One region of the Streptomyces daghestanicus genome, then DNA from elsewhere that is predicted to be linked to it. Evidence: riboswitches for the same ligand, from Rfam matches in the RefSeq annotation. Region 1 holds a riboswitch; each other region holds the start of a gene.
What was found. A riboswitch is a leader RNA that binds a small molecule or an ion and turns the genes downstream of it on or off. The one in region 1 is predicted to bind cyclic di-AMP.

Region 1 (3,235 bases):
CCGCCCGGCCGGCACCGACGACCTCTTCGTCTCCTGGGAGACCCTCACCCACGCGGAGAATCCCGGGGACTGACCCGGCCCCGGGAAACCCGTGTGCCCAGCGGTCCGGACATGACGTACACTGGACACACAACGACGCGGGGTGGAGCAGCTCGGTAGCTCGCTGGGCTCATAACCCAGAGGTCGCAGGTTCAAATCCTGTCCCCGCTACTGAAGACCGAGGGCCGGAATCCGAAAGGGTTCCGGCCCTCGGTGTTTCCCGGCCCGGCGCCCCCGCGTCATCCGATCGGCCCGCCCCCGCTCGCCGCCCGTCCCCGTTCCGGGAACCCTGGACGGACGGGACGGGACGAAAGCAACGCGGACGCGCATGGCTGGCGGGAGACGAGTGGTGCGGCCTGGTGACGTGGAGGAGGGGCCGTACGCGCGGGCCGGCGGGCGGCTGCCCGGCGACCCGGTGCCCGACCCCGGCCTCGGCGACACCCCGCCGCCCGCGCCGCCCGCGCCGGCCGCGCGGCGCCGTTGGCTCTCCCACGACCACGCCCTCGTCCGCCTGCTCCCGCCGGTGCTGATCGCCGTCGCCGTCGTCTACGACCTCGTCACCCCGCGGTACTTCACCGCCGGCCCCCTCTACACGGCGGCCCCCCTGGTCGCCGCCCCGCTGTACTCCCGGCGCGGCACCCTCCTCACCGGGCTGGCCGTGGTCGCCGCCGTGGTCGGGCTCCAGTTCGGCAAGGGCGTCGCCCACTACATCGACTCCGTCACCGAACTGGTGACCATCACGACCGTCGCCGGGCTCGCCGTCCTCGTCAACTCCCTGGTCCGCCGCACCGACGAGCGGCTCGCCTCCGCCCGCGAGATCGCCGAGGCCGCCCAGCGCGCGGTGCTGCCCGAGCCCGCCGAACGGCTCGGCGGCTTCGAGATCGCCGCCTGCTACGAGGCGGCGCAGGCGGACGCCTTCATCGGCGGCGACCTCTACGCGGTGCAGGACAGCCCGCGCGGGATCCGGATGATCGTCGGGGACGTCCGGGGCAAGGGGATGGGCGCGGTGGCGGCCGTCGCCGTCGTCATCGGGGCGTTCCGGGAGGCCGCCGAGCAGGAGACGACGCTGGAGGCGGTGGCGCAGCGGCTGGAGCGGGCGCTGGCCCGGGAGGGCACCCGGCGCGAGGGGCTGGACGCCTTCGAGGGGTTCACCACCGCCGTCCTCGTCGAACTCCCGCACGGCGACGGAGTGGCCCGCGTCGTCAACCGGGGCCATCCGCCGCCCCTGCTGCTGCACGCCGACGGCCGCCTGAGCGCGCTGGCCGCCCGGGAGACGGCGCTGCCGCTCGGCATGGGGGAACTGGGCGTCTGGCCGGACCGCGCCGAGGAGGTCCCCTTCCCCGGCGGGGCCACGCTGCTGCTCTACACCGACGGGGTGACCGAGGCGCGCAACGCCCGCGGCGAGTTCTACGACCCGGCGGTGCGGCTGGCCGGCCGCCGCTTCCGGCGCCCCGGGGACCTGCTGGACGTCGTCGCCGAGGAGGTGCGCCGGCATTCGGGCGGCGGGATGGCGGACGACATGGCGCTGCTCGCCGTACGCCGTCCGGACCATCACGAGCAGTGACCGCCCGATCCCCCTCCGCATAACAATTGACGAACGGTCAGCGCGCGGGAGGTGTGACATCCGAGGTGAGGATATGGCGAGAGGGGGTCAACTCGCCCCGTTTTCGCCGGTCGTGCGGCCTTGGTTCCAGGGGGAAAGGTTAATGATCAAGAGGAACGGCTTGGAATGGACGCCCCGCTTCTATTAACGTTCGATAACGCAGCGCGGTCGTCCCAGCCGTCACAGAAGGCGGCTCCGCGCGCACGCGCCGAATCCCGTGAGGGAACCGGGGAACCACCACCTTGGGGTGAATCGGGCGTACACGGCTGTGGCGACACGGCCCGTTTACGCGCGTAGGAGACCTTCCTGCTCCGAACCCGTCAGCTAACCCGGTAGGCGGAGAAGGAAGGAAAGGAGTACGCCCACGTGGCGTCCAACCGGCCTGCCCCCGAGGCCCCGTACCTGCCGACCCAGCGCGACACCGAGACGTTCGGCCACGGCGGCTTCCGCGCCGATGACGGTTCCTTCGACCACTCCTACGACGCTTTCTCCGCCGGTCCTGCGGCAGGCGGCCCGGCCGACGGCCCCTTCGAGGAGTGGAACCCCACCGCCGACACCGTGCTTCCCGTGCGCGGCCGGCACCGCGTCGCCAAGCAGCGTGGCGGACTCGCCCGCAGCTCCACCGTCCTCGGCGTCGGCGTCATAGCCGCCGTCGGCGCCGGCGGCATGGCCAGCGCGCAGACCGGCAAGCCGCCGGTGTCGATCTCCATGCCGGACCTGCCCTCCGTGGGCTCGCTCCTCCCGGGCGACGAGGACGACCGGGCCGGGACGGACACGGCCACCCCGCTCAGCAGCGCCGCCGGCGTCGTCACCGCCGCCGCCGACGACGACCGGAGCACCGGTACCACCGCCGGCCAGGCCCTGGTCGGCCGGATCATGGCGCAGGCCGAGGAGCAGCAGGACCAGGTCGCGGCCAAGGCCGCCGCGGAGGCCGCCGCCGCTGCCGAGAAGCAGGCCGCCGAGGCCGCCGCGAAGGCCGCGAAGGAGGCCGAGGCCAAGGCCGCCGCCGCCAAGAAGAAGGCGGCGGAGGAGGCCGCGAAGAAGGCCGAGGCGGAGCGGCTCGCCGCGCTGGCCAAGCAGTACACGCTGCCGACCTCCTCGTACACCATCACCTCCACCTTCGGGCAGGCCGGCGTCTACTGGTCCTCCGGTTACCACACCGGCCTGGACTTCGCCGCCCCCACCGGCACCCTCATCAAGGCCGTGCACTCCGGGACCATCACGGAGGCGGGCTGGGCCGGCTCCTACGGCTACCGCACGATCCTGACCCTCGACGACGGCACCGAGCTGTGGTTCTGCCACCAGTCCTCGATCAATGTCAGCGTCGGCCAGCAGGTCAGCACCGGTGACGTCATCGGACGCGTCGGCAAGACGGGCAACGTCACCGGCGCGCACCTCCACATGGAGGTCCACCCCGACGGTTCCGCGAGCGGCGTCGACCCGATGGCGTGGCTCCAGGACAAGGGCCTCAACCCCTGATCCGCCCTTCCGGGTGAGACCCCGGCGGCCCGGCCGGCGACCCCCGGTGCCAGGGCTGCCGGTTCACGGGCGGTACGGGTGCGGGTGCGGGCGGTACGCGGCGGGCTGGTAGGG
Region 2 (3,235 bases), on a different contig from region 1:
CGCGACGGCCAGGGAGACGCCGAGGATGGCGTTGGCGCCGAGCGAGCCCTTGTTGTCGGTGGCGTCCAGGTCGAACATGGCCTGGTCGATCAGGCGCTGCTCGGTGGCGTCGTAGCCGACCAGCTCCGGGCCGATCTGCTCGATGACGGCGAGGACGGCCTTCTCGACACCCTTGCCGAGGTAGCGGTTGGCGTCTCCGTCGCGCAGCTCGATGGCCTCGAAGGCGCCGGTGGAGGCGCCGGACGGGACGGCGGCACGACCCGTGCTGCCGTCGTCGAGGCCGACCTCGACCTCGACCGTGGGGTTGCCTCGGGAGTCCAGGATTTCCCGGGCTACGACGACGTCGATGGACGGCACGAGCATCTCCTTCTTCAATGTGACGCTTCGGTGTGACGCGGGTGCGCGGCACGCGGCGGCTCTGCGGGTCCGAGCCTAACCGGCTCCGGGCGATCGGCCAGCCGGTCACCCACCCGTTGTACGGAACCGAGAGTAAATTGTTTCTGAACGGAACAAAAGAAGCCCCCGCTTTCGGGCGGCCGGACCTGGACATGACCCCGCCCCGGCGCGTACGGGGGAACACGCGCCGGGGCGGGGAGCCGTGCGGGCTCAGCTGAGGTGCAGCTGCTGGCCCGGGTAGATGAGGTCGGCCTCGTCGATGATGTCGTCGTTCAGGTCGAACAGCTTCGACCAGCCGCCCTTGACGTCGTGCGCCGCGGCGATCGAGCTGAGGGTGTCGCCCTTGACCACCTTGTACTCGCCGTCGCCCTTCTCGACCTTCTCGCCGGTCGGGGTGGTGACGGTCTTGCCGGACTTCTGCGTGGACTCGGCCGCCGGGCGCTCCTGCGAACGGCTGGCGGGCTGCTCCTCGGCCGTGCGGCTCCCGGTGGAGCCGGTGCTCTGCTCCTGGGTGCTCTGCTCCTGGCCGCTCTGCGAGGAGCTGCCCGAGGAGCCCGAGGAGGAGGAGCCGGAGCCGCTGTACGAGGCACCCGACAGGCCCGTGCCGCAGTTCGGCCAGGCACCCTTGCCCTGGGCCGCCAGGACCTTCTCGGCGACCTGGATCTGCTGGTCCTTGCTGGCCTGGTCGGCGGTGGAGGCGTACTGCGTGCCGCCGTACGCGGCCCAGGTGGAGGCGGAGAACTGCAGACCGCCGTAGTAGCCGTTGCCGGTGTTGATGGACCAGTTGCCGCCGGACTCGCACTGGGCGACGGTGTCCCACTCGGAGGTGGTGGCGGCGGAGGCGTTGCCGGCCGCCATCAGCGGGGCGGCGACGGCGGCGCCGGTCACGCCGGCGATGGCGATGGCCCGGGTGGCCTTGAACGGACGACGGTGCTTGCCCTTGCTGGAAAACAGCATGGTTGATCCCCTCACCGACGCCTGCGAGGTGAGCTGTCGGGTTCGGGCCGGTTGAGTTGCCCGGCCGGGTCCCTCACGGGAGCCGGCTTCACCCCTAGCCGCCCCGGCTCAACTGCCCGGTGCGGCGCCTACCTTGGGTCCCCCGCTCCTGCCTGCGGCGCTTGACGCGACGACTGTTCCCGGACTGCCGCTGGCAGGATTCGGCGTTGCGGCGGCCGGGGCCCGCGATGGCGAGCGGTCTTGACCGTAGCCAGGCTCGCGGGGGATTTTCAAAGACGATCAGTACTTCTGAGACCTATCTCTCACGATGTTTATTACGGACATTCAGCGCGAAGCATGACGCGAACTGCCGCTACTTTTCAACCGGTTCGACCGCAACCGCAAGCTTCTGACCGGGCAGGATGTGGTCGGGGTCGGCGCCGACGGTGGCCTTGTTCCCGGCATAGAGGGAGTGCCATCCCCCGTCCAGCTCCAGCGAGTCGGCGATGGCCCAGAGACTGTCGCCGGTCCGCACGGTGTACGTCCCGTCCGCCGCGTCGCGGGTGTCGCCCTCGCCGCGCGAGGCATGCCGCCCGGAGGACGCCGCCGAGCGGCCGTCCGCGGCCTCGCCGTCGGCGGCCGTGCGGCGGTGCCGTCCGGCGCCGGAGGCGTCCGGCCCGACGGTCTCCGTCAGATGCGAAGTCGCGGGGCGGGGCTCGACGTTGCCGGAGCCGTCCCGCTCGGTGGTGGCCGCGTCGCCGGGGTCGCCGGAAGCGGCGCCCGAAGCGGGCGAAGAGGGGGAATCGGAGGAAGTGTCGGACTTCGGCGTTTCATCACTGTCGTCCGACGAGGTGTCATCCGTCGCCCCGCCGGAGGGGGTGGGCGACGGCGAGCCCTTCGACGCCTTCGCACCGGCGGACTCCTCCGACGGGGCGGAGGAATCGGATGAACCGGAGGAAGCGGATGAATCATCCGGCTTCGACTCCGAGTCCGGCTTCGCCGTCGACCCCGCGCCCGACTCCGCCGTCGTCCCGGACGCGTCGTCCGACGCGCCGGCGTCCGGGGAGCCGCCGTCGAGGCCGGAGAGCAGCCCGCAGGTCGGCCAGGTGCTGACGCCCTTCGCGGCCAGGACCTTCTCGGCGACCCGGATCTGCTGGGCGCGGCTGGCCTGGTCGGCACTGGAGGCGTAGGCGAGGCCGCCGTACGCCTCCCAGTCGTCCTGCGTCAACTGCAAACCGCCGTAGTACCCGTTGCCGCTGTTCTGGCTCCAGGCGCCGCCGGTCTCGCACTCGGCGACACGGTCCCAGGTCGTGCCGTCGGCCGCGTGGGCGCCGGTGGCTCCGAGGAGCGGGATCGCGATGGCGGAGCCGGTGACTCCGGCAGCGACGACCAGGGCCGGGGCCTGGCGGGGGCGACGGTGTCGGCCGTTCCCGGAGAGCATGCGGAGACCTTTCACGAGACAGCAGGGCCCGCGCGGCGGTCTGACTCGGCGCCGCGCTGATCCGTGAACGTATAGGCATACGATCACTCATCACAAGTTCATGCCGTGCAGATCACATGGAGATCACGGACCTGAGTGCGTGTCACCTTTGCGGGTGTGACGGCTCCTTCAGGGGACGGGGGTGAAGGAGACGGGCAGGGTGCGCAGGCCGCGCATGATGAGGCCGCCGCGCCAGCGCAGTTCGGCCGGGTCGGCGGCCAGACTCAGGTCGGGCAGGCGGGTCAGCAGCGTGGCGAGCGCGGTCTGGCCCTCCAGGCGGGCGAGCGGGGCGCCGAGGCAGTAGTGGATGCCGTGGCCGTAGCCGAGGTGCTGGCTGTCGCGGCGGGACAGGTCGAGGGTGTCCGGGTCGGTGAAGCGGGCCGGGTCCCGGTCGGCGGCGGCGAGGACGACCAGGACCGGCTC
Region 3 (3,235 bases), on a different contig from region 1:
GACGGCCTCGGGGTGGTTCAGCTTCAGGCCGCGTGCCCGGCGCTTCTCGGCGACGTCGGCCGCCACATGGATGAGCAGCCGCTCTTGCTCGTGCGGGGTCAGTCGCACGTCCCACCTCACAGTCCTCGCTCCGGACCGTGCGGGTCCGGTTGCCGCAGCCACGGGGCAACGTCGCAGATGGCCGAAGCGGCAGGCTAGTTGCACCGGGTTTCGCTCACGTTAACCCGCCCAAGATCACTTCTCGTTGCCCGAGGCGACTTCTTGGGGGCCCCTTTGCCCGTCCTTGGCCGGGCGGGCGGAGGGGGCGCCCGTCCGGCCCCGCGCGGCCGGGCCGGCCCCGGGCCCGCCGGACCGGGTGCGGAGCGGGCGCCGGCGCCCCGTCAGCTTCTTCACGGTCCCGCAAGAGGGCCGCTGGCCTCCGGGCCCGGCGTGACTGTCGTCCCCTGCCGAACGGATGACCTGGGGGTGGTGTCACCGGGCCCGAGGGGTGCCGTCGGAGACGCTGATCAGAGGTCCGACCACCGCCGCGCGCCGGGCGCAGTGCCCGGCCGTTTGCGGGCGGCAGGTCCGCATGACGTGGATGCGCGAGAACGGCACCCGAGTGTGAGGCCGGCACGCATCGACGCATGGGGGCACGATGGTCGACATCGATGGGGTGGGCGTCTTCCTGGGCCTGGACGTCGGCAGGCACGCGCACCACGGACACGGCCCGACTCCGGCCGGGAAGAGGGTCTTCGACACCCCGCTGCCGAACGGCGAGCTTCACCTGCGGGCCGTGTCCGGCAAGCTGAAGGCCGAGTTCGGCACTGTCCTGGTGGTCGTGGACCAGCCCGCCTCGATCGGCGCCCTCCCGCGCACGGTCGCCCGGGACTCGGGCTGCGAGGTCGCCCGTCCGCCCGGACTGGCGATGCACAGGATCGCCGGCCTCCACCCCGGCGAAGCCAGGACCGACGCGAAGGACGCCGCAGTCATCGCGGACGCGGCCCGCACCATGCCGCACACCCCCGGAGCGGGCGACGCACGGCCCGGACCACCCGGCCGCCGGGGGTGCCGGCCGACGCTCCCGCCCGCCCCCTGCGCGGTCCCCTCCGGACAGGGCGGAACGGACCGAACGGCGTACCCCCCTTCGGCGTAGGAACACGTCCTTCTCCGGACCCGTCCGGCTTGCGCAACGCGCCTGGTCCGGGAGCGGAATGACCTGTTCCGCCGCTGGTCGGACGGTCAGCGGCGCCGTCCCGCCGTCCGGGACGCGGGGCCTTCCACCCGAACGGGTGAGTGGTGAGTAACAACACAAACCACCCGTTCCGTTGGGATTTTCCGACTTCGGTGCGTCAAGATCCCTGTCTGACGACAAGACCCCGCCGCAGTGGCGGGGCGATCCGGGCGGACGCCGAGTCCTGCCGCCGCCCGGATGACCGGTCGACAGGAGTGGATCGGCAGGAGTGGAGGACCCGAGCATGACGGGTCGCCGGAACGGTCACGCCATGGCCGGAGCCGAGCAGCCCTTGGGGTGAAGCCGCGTTCGCGCGGCCGGGCAACTTCGCCAGCCCGAATCCGACAGGTCATCCTTCACAGGCGGCTGACGAAGGGTTGCGCATGACTGCGCTCAATCGTGTCCCGTCGCTGATGGTCCGTGCCGGCACGGCCTCGGCCCTCACCATCGCCGCCGTGGGCGGCTCGATCGTGGTTCCCGGCATCGCCTCCGAGGCCGCCGCGGCCACCCACGCGACCAAGGCGCTGAAGATCGCGGCGTCCAAGAAGGGCGCCCCGTACCGCTACGGGGCCACCGGGCCGTCCCGGTTCGACTGCTCCGGGCTGACGCTGTACTCGTTCAAGAAGGCCGGCAAGAAGCTGCCGCGCACGGCGGCCCAGCAGTACAACCGGACGCGCCACATCACGGCCTCCAGCCGCAAGGCCGGCGACCTGGTGTTCTTCCACTCGGGCCGGAGCGTGTACCACGTGGGGATCTACGCCGGGAAGGGCAAGATCTGGCACGCCCCGAAGACCGGTGACGTGGTCCGGCTCCAGAAGATCTGGACGAAGAGCGTCTGGTACGGCCGGGTGAAGTGAGCCGCCCGAGGGGGTGCCGGCGGCCCCGGCGGGCGGTCGTGACGGCCGGTCACCCCCTCGGATTCGCACGTCCGTGCGCACGGTCGGGAGTGATCCGGGCCCCTCGGGATATCCGTGGGGCATGGCCGACCACCGTCCCTGCACCGCGCGGGGTGAGACCCCGCTGCAGCGCGCCGACCGCAACTTCGGCGAGCTGCTCCAGGAGCTGCGGGTCACCCAGACGGGCGTGCAGATCCTCTTCGCCTTCCTGCTGTCCCTGGCGTTCACCCCGCGCTTCCCCGACCTCGACACGGTCCAGCGGGCCACGTACGTCACCACGCTGCTGCTCGCGGTGCTCGCCGCCATCCTGTTCACCGCGCCGGCCGCGCTGCACCGCTCGCTCTTCCAGCAGGGCGCCAAGGCGCACATCGTGCGGGTGTCCTCGCGGCTCGCCTCGGCCGGCATGGGAGTTCTGGTGTTCGCGTTCACCGGCGCGGTGCTGCTCGTCGTGGACGTGACGGCCGGCCGCGCGGGCGGGCTGGCGGCGGGCGCGACGACGCTGCTGCTCTGCCTGGGGCTGTGGGGCCTGCTCCCCCGCCTGGTGCGGCGGCGTACGGCGGGGCGCACCTCCGAGGAGCCCGCGGGGGACGCCGCCGGCCCCCGGGCGGACGCGGCGGCCGAACCCCTCGGCGGCGCGTACGCCGGTGCCGGGCGGGCGTCCGGCGGGAGCCGGTCCGCGGCGGCCCGGCGGCTCCCGGAGCCCCGGCGCCGGAACCCGGCGCGCACCGGGCCGTCGACGCGGCGCTGACCCGCCGTCCGCCGCGCCGCGCGCCCCCCGCGCCCGGCGCCTCACTCCGGCGGGTCCCGCCGGTTCGGCCGGGAGGCCCTCGCCGCGGCCGGTTCCGGCCGGGTCCGCCAGGGCAGTTCGACGGAGACGGTCTTGCCGCCCTCCCGCGTGGAGCGGACCGTCAGCCGGCCCCCGCACTCGGCGGCGAGCCAGCGGATGATCACCATGCCGCGCCCGTTGTCCTGCTGGACGGCGGCGGGCAGCCGTTTGGGGAACCGCGGATGGCTGTCGGTGACCCCGATCCACAGGTGTTCGTCGTGGTCCAGCGCCAGGTCCACGGTGAAGGTGGGCGACTGCCCGAGGGTGTGCTGCACGACATTGGTGGCCAGCTCCGACACG
Region 4 (3,235 bases), on a different contig from region 1:
CGCTCAGGCCGGGCGCACCACGCTGTGGATCGACGACTCCCCGTCGTAGTAGACGGACTCCTCACGGACGTACGCGCCCGGTTTCGGGGCGTGGATCATCATGCCGTCGCCGATGTAGATCCCGACGTGCGAGATGTCGTCGTAGAAGAAGACCAGGTCACCGGGGCGTGCGGCGGAGATCGAGACCGTCGTGCCGGCGTTGACCTGGTCGTAGGTGGTGCGGGGCAGGTCGACGCCCGCGTCCTTCCAGGCGGCCTGGGTGAGGCCGGAGCAGTCGTAGGAGCCGGGGCCGGTGGCGCCCCAGACGTACGGTTTGCCGATCTGGGCGCGGGCGAAGGCCAGTGCCTTCTCCGCCGCGGTGGCGTACCCGGGGTCGGGGGAACCGGACGAGGACGAGGCGGACGAGGAGGTGGTGCCGGACGCGGCCTCCTGTGCGGCCGCCGCGGCCTCCTCCTGCCGTCTCTGCTCCGCGGCCTGCTGCCGGGCCAGTTCCTCGGCCTTGCGGGCCGCCTCCTCCTGCTTCTTCTTCTCGATCGCCGCGAGCCGTGCCTGCTCCTCGGCGGTCAGGTCGGCAAGGAGCCGGCGCGCGGAGGACAGTTTCGTCCGGACGGTGGCCTTGGCCGTCTTCAGGTCGGTCTGCGCGTCGGTCAGCGTCCGCAGGCTCTCGGTGGCCTCCCGGCGCTTCTCCATCGTCTCGGCCTGCTGGGTGGCGTAGTCGTCGACCAGCTGCTTCTGGCGGCCGGTGAGCCGGTCCATCAGCTGGTTCTGGTCGAAGTAGTCCTGCGGCGAGTCCGCGAGCAGGAGGGTCGCGGTGTCGGAGACGGACGTGCCGGTGCGGTACTGGGCGGCGGCGAAGGAACCCAGCTCCTCGCGCGCGTCGTTGAGTTCCTGGGTGCGCGCGGCGAGGGAGTCGAGGAGGCCGTCGACCTGCTCGCGCTGCTTCGCGGTCTTCTCCTTGGCCGCGTTGTACTTCTCGGTGGCCGCCCCGGCCTGGCGGTAGAGGTCGTCGACCTTCCGCTGGACCTCTTCGAGGCTCGGCCGGTCGTCGGCGGGAGCGGCGGTGGCCGTCTGGGACAGCAGGGCCACCGAGGTGAGCGCGGCCGTGGCGAGGGCGGGGGTCCGTATGCCCGCCACGCGTGATCCGGCGGGACGGGACTTGCGGTGCGACGCCAAGGGAGGCGACTCCTTCCGTGCTCCGCCTACCGGGTTAGCTGTCGGGTTCGGGCGGTGGTGGTACGGAAGGCTGCCCTACGGTCCGGCCCGGGGCCGGGCTGTGAACCGATTCACCCCATGTCACGGTGGGTCCCCGGTTCCGGGTGCCGAGCGGGCACGCCGGATTCGGCGGAGGCCGCGCGGCCCGGCGACGGTTCGCCGGTGGGGGTCGTGCGGCCCGCCCGCACCGTAGCCAACTCGTGTGCTGCCTGTGAAGGTTGAAGGGTGATATGCCCGATACATTTTCGTGACCTGGGGCAGGAGTCTCACGGTGCGTGATGCGAGGTGACGGCAGCGTGTCCGGCGGTCCGGTCGCCGGCGGGTTTTCCACAGGGCGTCCGGTTGTCGGTGGGGCGCCCTAGACTCGTAGAGCGATGAGCAGCCTCTTTGACGACAGCTTCCTGGCGAGCCTCCAGGCCCCCCGCGGCCATGAGGAGGAGCCTCTGCCCCCACCCGAGGACGAGCACGTACCGGAGCCGATCCCGGACGATCTGTTCGCCGGGAAGTTCGACGCGCCGCCGGACCGGGACGCGTACTACCGGGACGGTGCCCCACGCCCGGTCCTGGACCCCGCCGCCCTCCTGGAGGGGCTGAACGAGAACCAGCGCGCCGCGGTCGTCCACGCCGGCTCCCCGCTGCTCATCGTGGCCGGCGCCGGCTCCGGCAAGACCCGCGTCCTCACGCACCGCATCGCCTACCTGCTCGCCCAGCGCGGCGCCCACCCCGGCCAGATCCTCGCGATCACCTTCACCAACAAGGCCGCGGGCGAGATGAAGGAGCGCGTCGAGCAGCTCGTCGGCCCGCGCGCGGGCGCGATGTGGGTGATGACCTTCCACAGCGCGTGCGTCCGCATCCTGCGCCGGGAGTCGAAGAAGCTCGGCTTCACCTCGTCGTTCTCGATCTACGACGCCGCCGACTCCAAGCGGCTGATGGCGCTGGTCTGCAGGGACCTCGACCTCGACCCCAAGCGGTTCCCGCCCAAGGCGTTCAGCGCCAAGATCAGCAATCTGAAGAACGAGCTGATCGACGAGGAGGACTTCGCGGCCCAGGCCGCCGACGGCTTCGAGAAGACCCTCGCCCAGGCGTACGCGCTCTACCAGGCGCGGCTGCGCGAGGCCAACGCCCTCGACTTCGACGACCTGATCATGACCACGGTCCACCTGCTCCGCGCCTTCCCGGACGTCGCCGAGCACTACCGCCGCCGTTTCCGGCACGTCCTGGTCGACGAGTACCAGGACACCAACCACGCCCAGTACGCCCTGGTGCGCGAGTTGGTCGGCACCGCCTCCGAACACCCCGTCGACGTGCCGCCCGAGGCCGAGGTGCCGCCCGCCGAGCTGTGCGTCGTGGGCGACGCCGACCAGTCGATCTACGCCTTCCGCGGCGCGACCATCCGCAACATCCTCCAGTTCGAGGAGGACTACCCGGACGCGGTCACGATCCTGCTGGAGCAGAACTACCGCTCCACGCAGACCATCCTGAGCGCCGCCAACGCGGTCATCGAGCGCAACGAGTCGCGCCGGCCGAAGAACCTGTGGACCAACGCGGGCGCCGGCGCGCAGATCACCGGGTACGTCGCCGACACCGAGCACGACGAGGCGCAGTTCGTCGCCGACGAGATCGACCGGCTCACGGACGCGGGCGACGCCAAGGCCGGCGACGTCGCCGTCTTCTACCGCACCAACGCCCAGTCCCGTGTCTTCGAAGAGGTCTTCATCCGCACCGGCCTGCCCTACAAGGTCGTCGGCGGCGTCCGCTTCTACGAACGCAAGGAGGTCCGGGACGTCCTGGCCTACCTGCGCGTCCTCGCCAACCCCGAGGACTCGGTACCGCTGCGCCGCATCCTCAACGTGCCCAAGCGAGGGATCGGCGACCGTGCCGAGGCGATGATCGACGCCCTCGCGCAGCGGGAGAAGATCAGCTTCCCGCAGGCGCTGCGGCGCGTGGACGAGGCGTACGGCATGGCCGCGCGCTCCGCCAACGCCGTCAAGCGCTTCAACACGCTCATGGAGGACCTCCGTAC

Region 2: it holds a riboswitch for cyclic di-AMP, as region 1 does, so the genes downstream of both, Sdagh_RS27200 (LysM peptidoglycan-binding domain-containing protein) here and Sdagh_RS20395 (M23 family metallopeptidase) in region 1, are expected to answer to the same signal.
Region 3: it holds a riboswitch for cyclic di-AMP, as region 1 does, so the genes downstream of both, Sdagh_RS03605 (C40 family peptidase) here and Sdagh_RS20395 (M23 family metallopeptidase) in region 1, are expected to answer to the same signal.
Region 4: it holds a riboswitch for cyclic di-AMP, as region 1 does, so the genes downstream of both, Sdagh_RS15680 (C40 family peptidase) here and Sdagh_RS20395 (M23 family metallopeptidase) in region 1, are expected to answer to the same signal.

The regions. Positions count from the first base shown of each region.
Region 1 covers NZ_BNDX01000010.1:310,660-313,894, reverse strand. Annotated here, with positions in the region: gene Sdagh_RS20410 (alginate lyase family protein) at 1-73, shown strand, start outside; tRNA gene Sdagh_RS20405 (tRNA-Met) at 137-210, shown strand; gene Sdagh_RS20400 (PP2C family protein-serine/threonine phosphatase) at 389-1,603, shown strand; cyclic di-AMP (ydaO/yuaA leader) riboswitch at 1,839-1,996, shown strand; gene Sdagh_RS20395 (M23 family metallopeptidase) at 2,009-3,121, shown strand; gene Sdagh_RS20390 (PrsW family intramembrane metalloprotease) at 3,185-3,235, opposite strand, start outside.
Region 2 covers NZ_BNDX01000016.1:74,258-77,492, reverse strand. Annotated here, with positions in the region: gene eno (phosphopyruvate hydratase) at 1-357, opposite strand, end outside; gene Sdagh_RS27200 (LysM peptidoglycan-binding domain-containing protein) at 607-1,353, opposite strand; cyclic di-AMP (ydaO/yuaA leader) riboswitch at 1,357-1,523, opposite strand; gene Sdagh_RS27195 (LysM peptidoglycan-binding domain-containing protein) at 1,706-2,773, opposite strand; gene Sdagh_RS27190 (cytochrome P450 family protein) at 2,942-3,235, opposite strand, start outside.
Region 3 covers NZ_BNDX01000002.1:748,579-751,813, reverse strand. Annotated here, with positions in the region: gene Sdagh_RS03615 (urease subunit gamma) at 1-108, opposite strand, end outside; partial or broken gene Sdagh_RS03610 (IS110 family transposase) at 638-1,003, shown strand; cyclic di-AMP (ydaO/yuaA leader) riboswitch at 1,457-1,593, shown strand; gene Sdagh_RS03605 (C40 family peptidase) at 1,597-2,070, shown strand; gene Sdagh_RS03600 (DUF6328 family protein) at 2,192-2,857, shown strand; gene Sdagh_RS03595 (ATP-binding protein) at 2,899-3,235, opposite strand, start outside.
Region 4 covers NZ_BNDX01000008.1:1,391,469-1,394,703, reverse strand. Annotated here, with positions in the region: gene Sdagh_RS15680 (C40 family peptidase) at 4-1,173, opposite strand; cyclic di-AMP (ydaO/yuaA leader) riboswitch at 1,182-1,354, opposite strand; gene pcrA (DNA helicase PcrA) at 1,587-3,235, shown strand, end outside.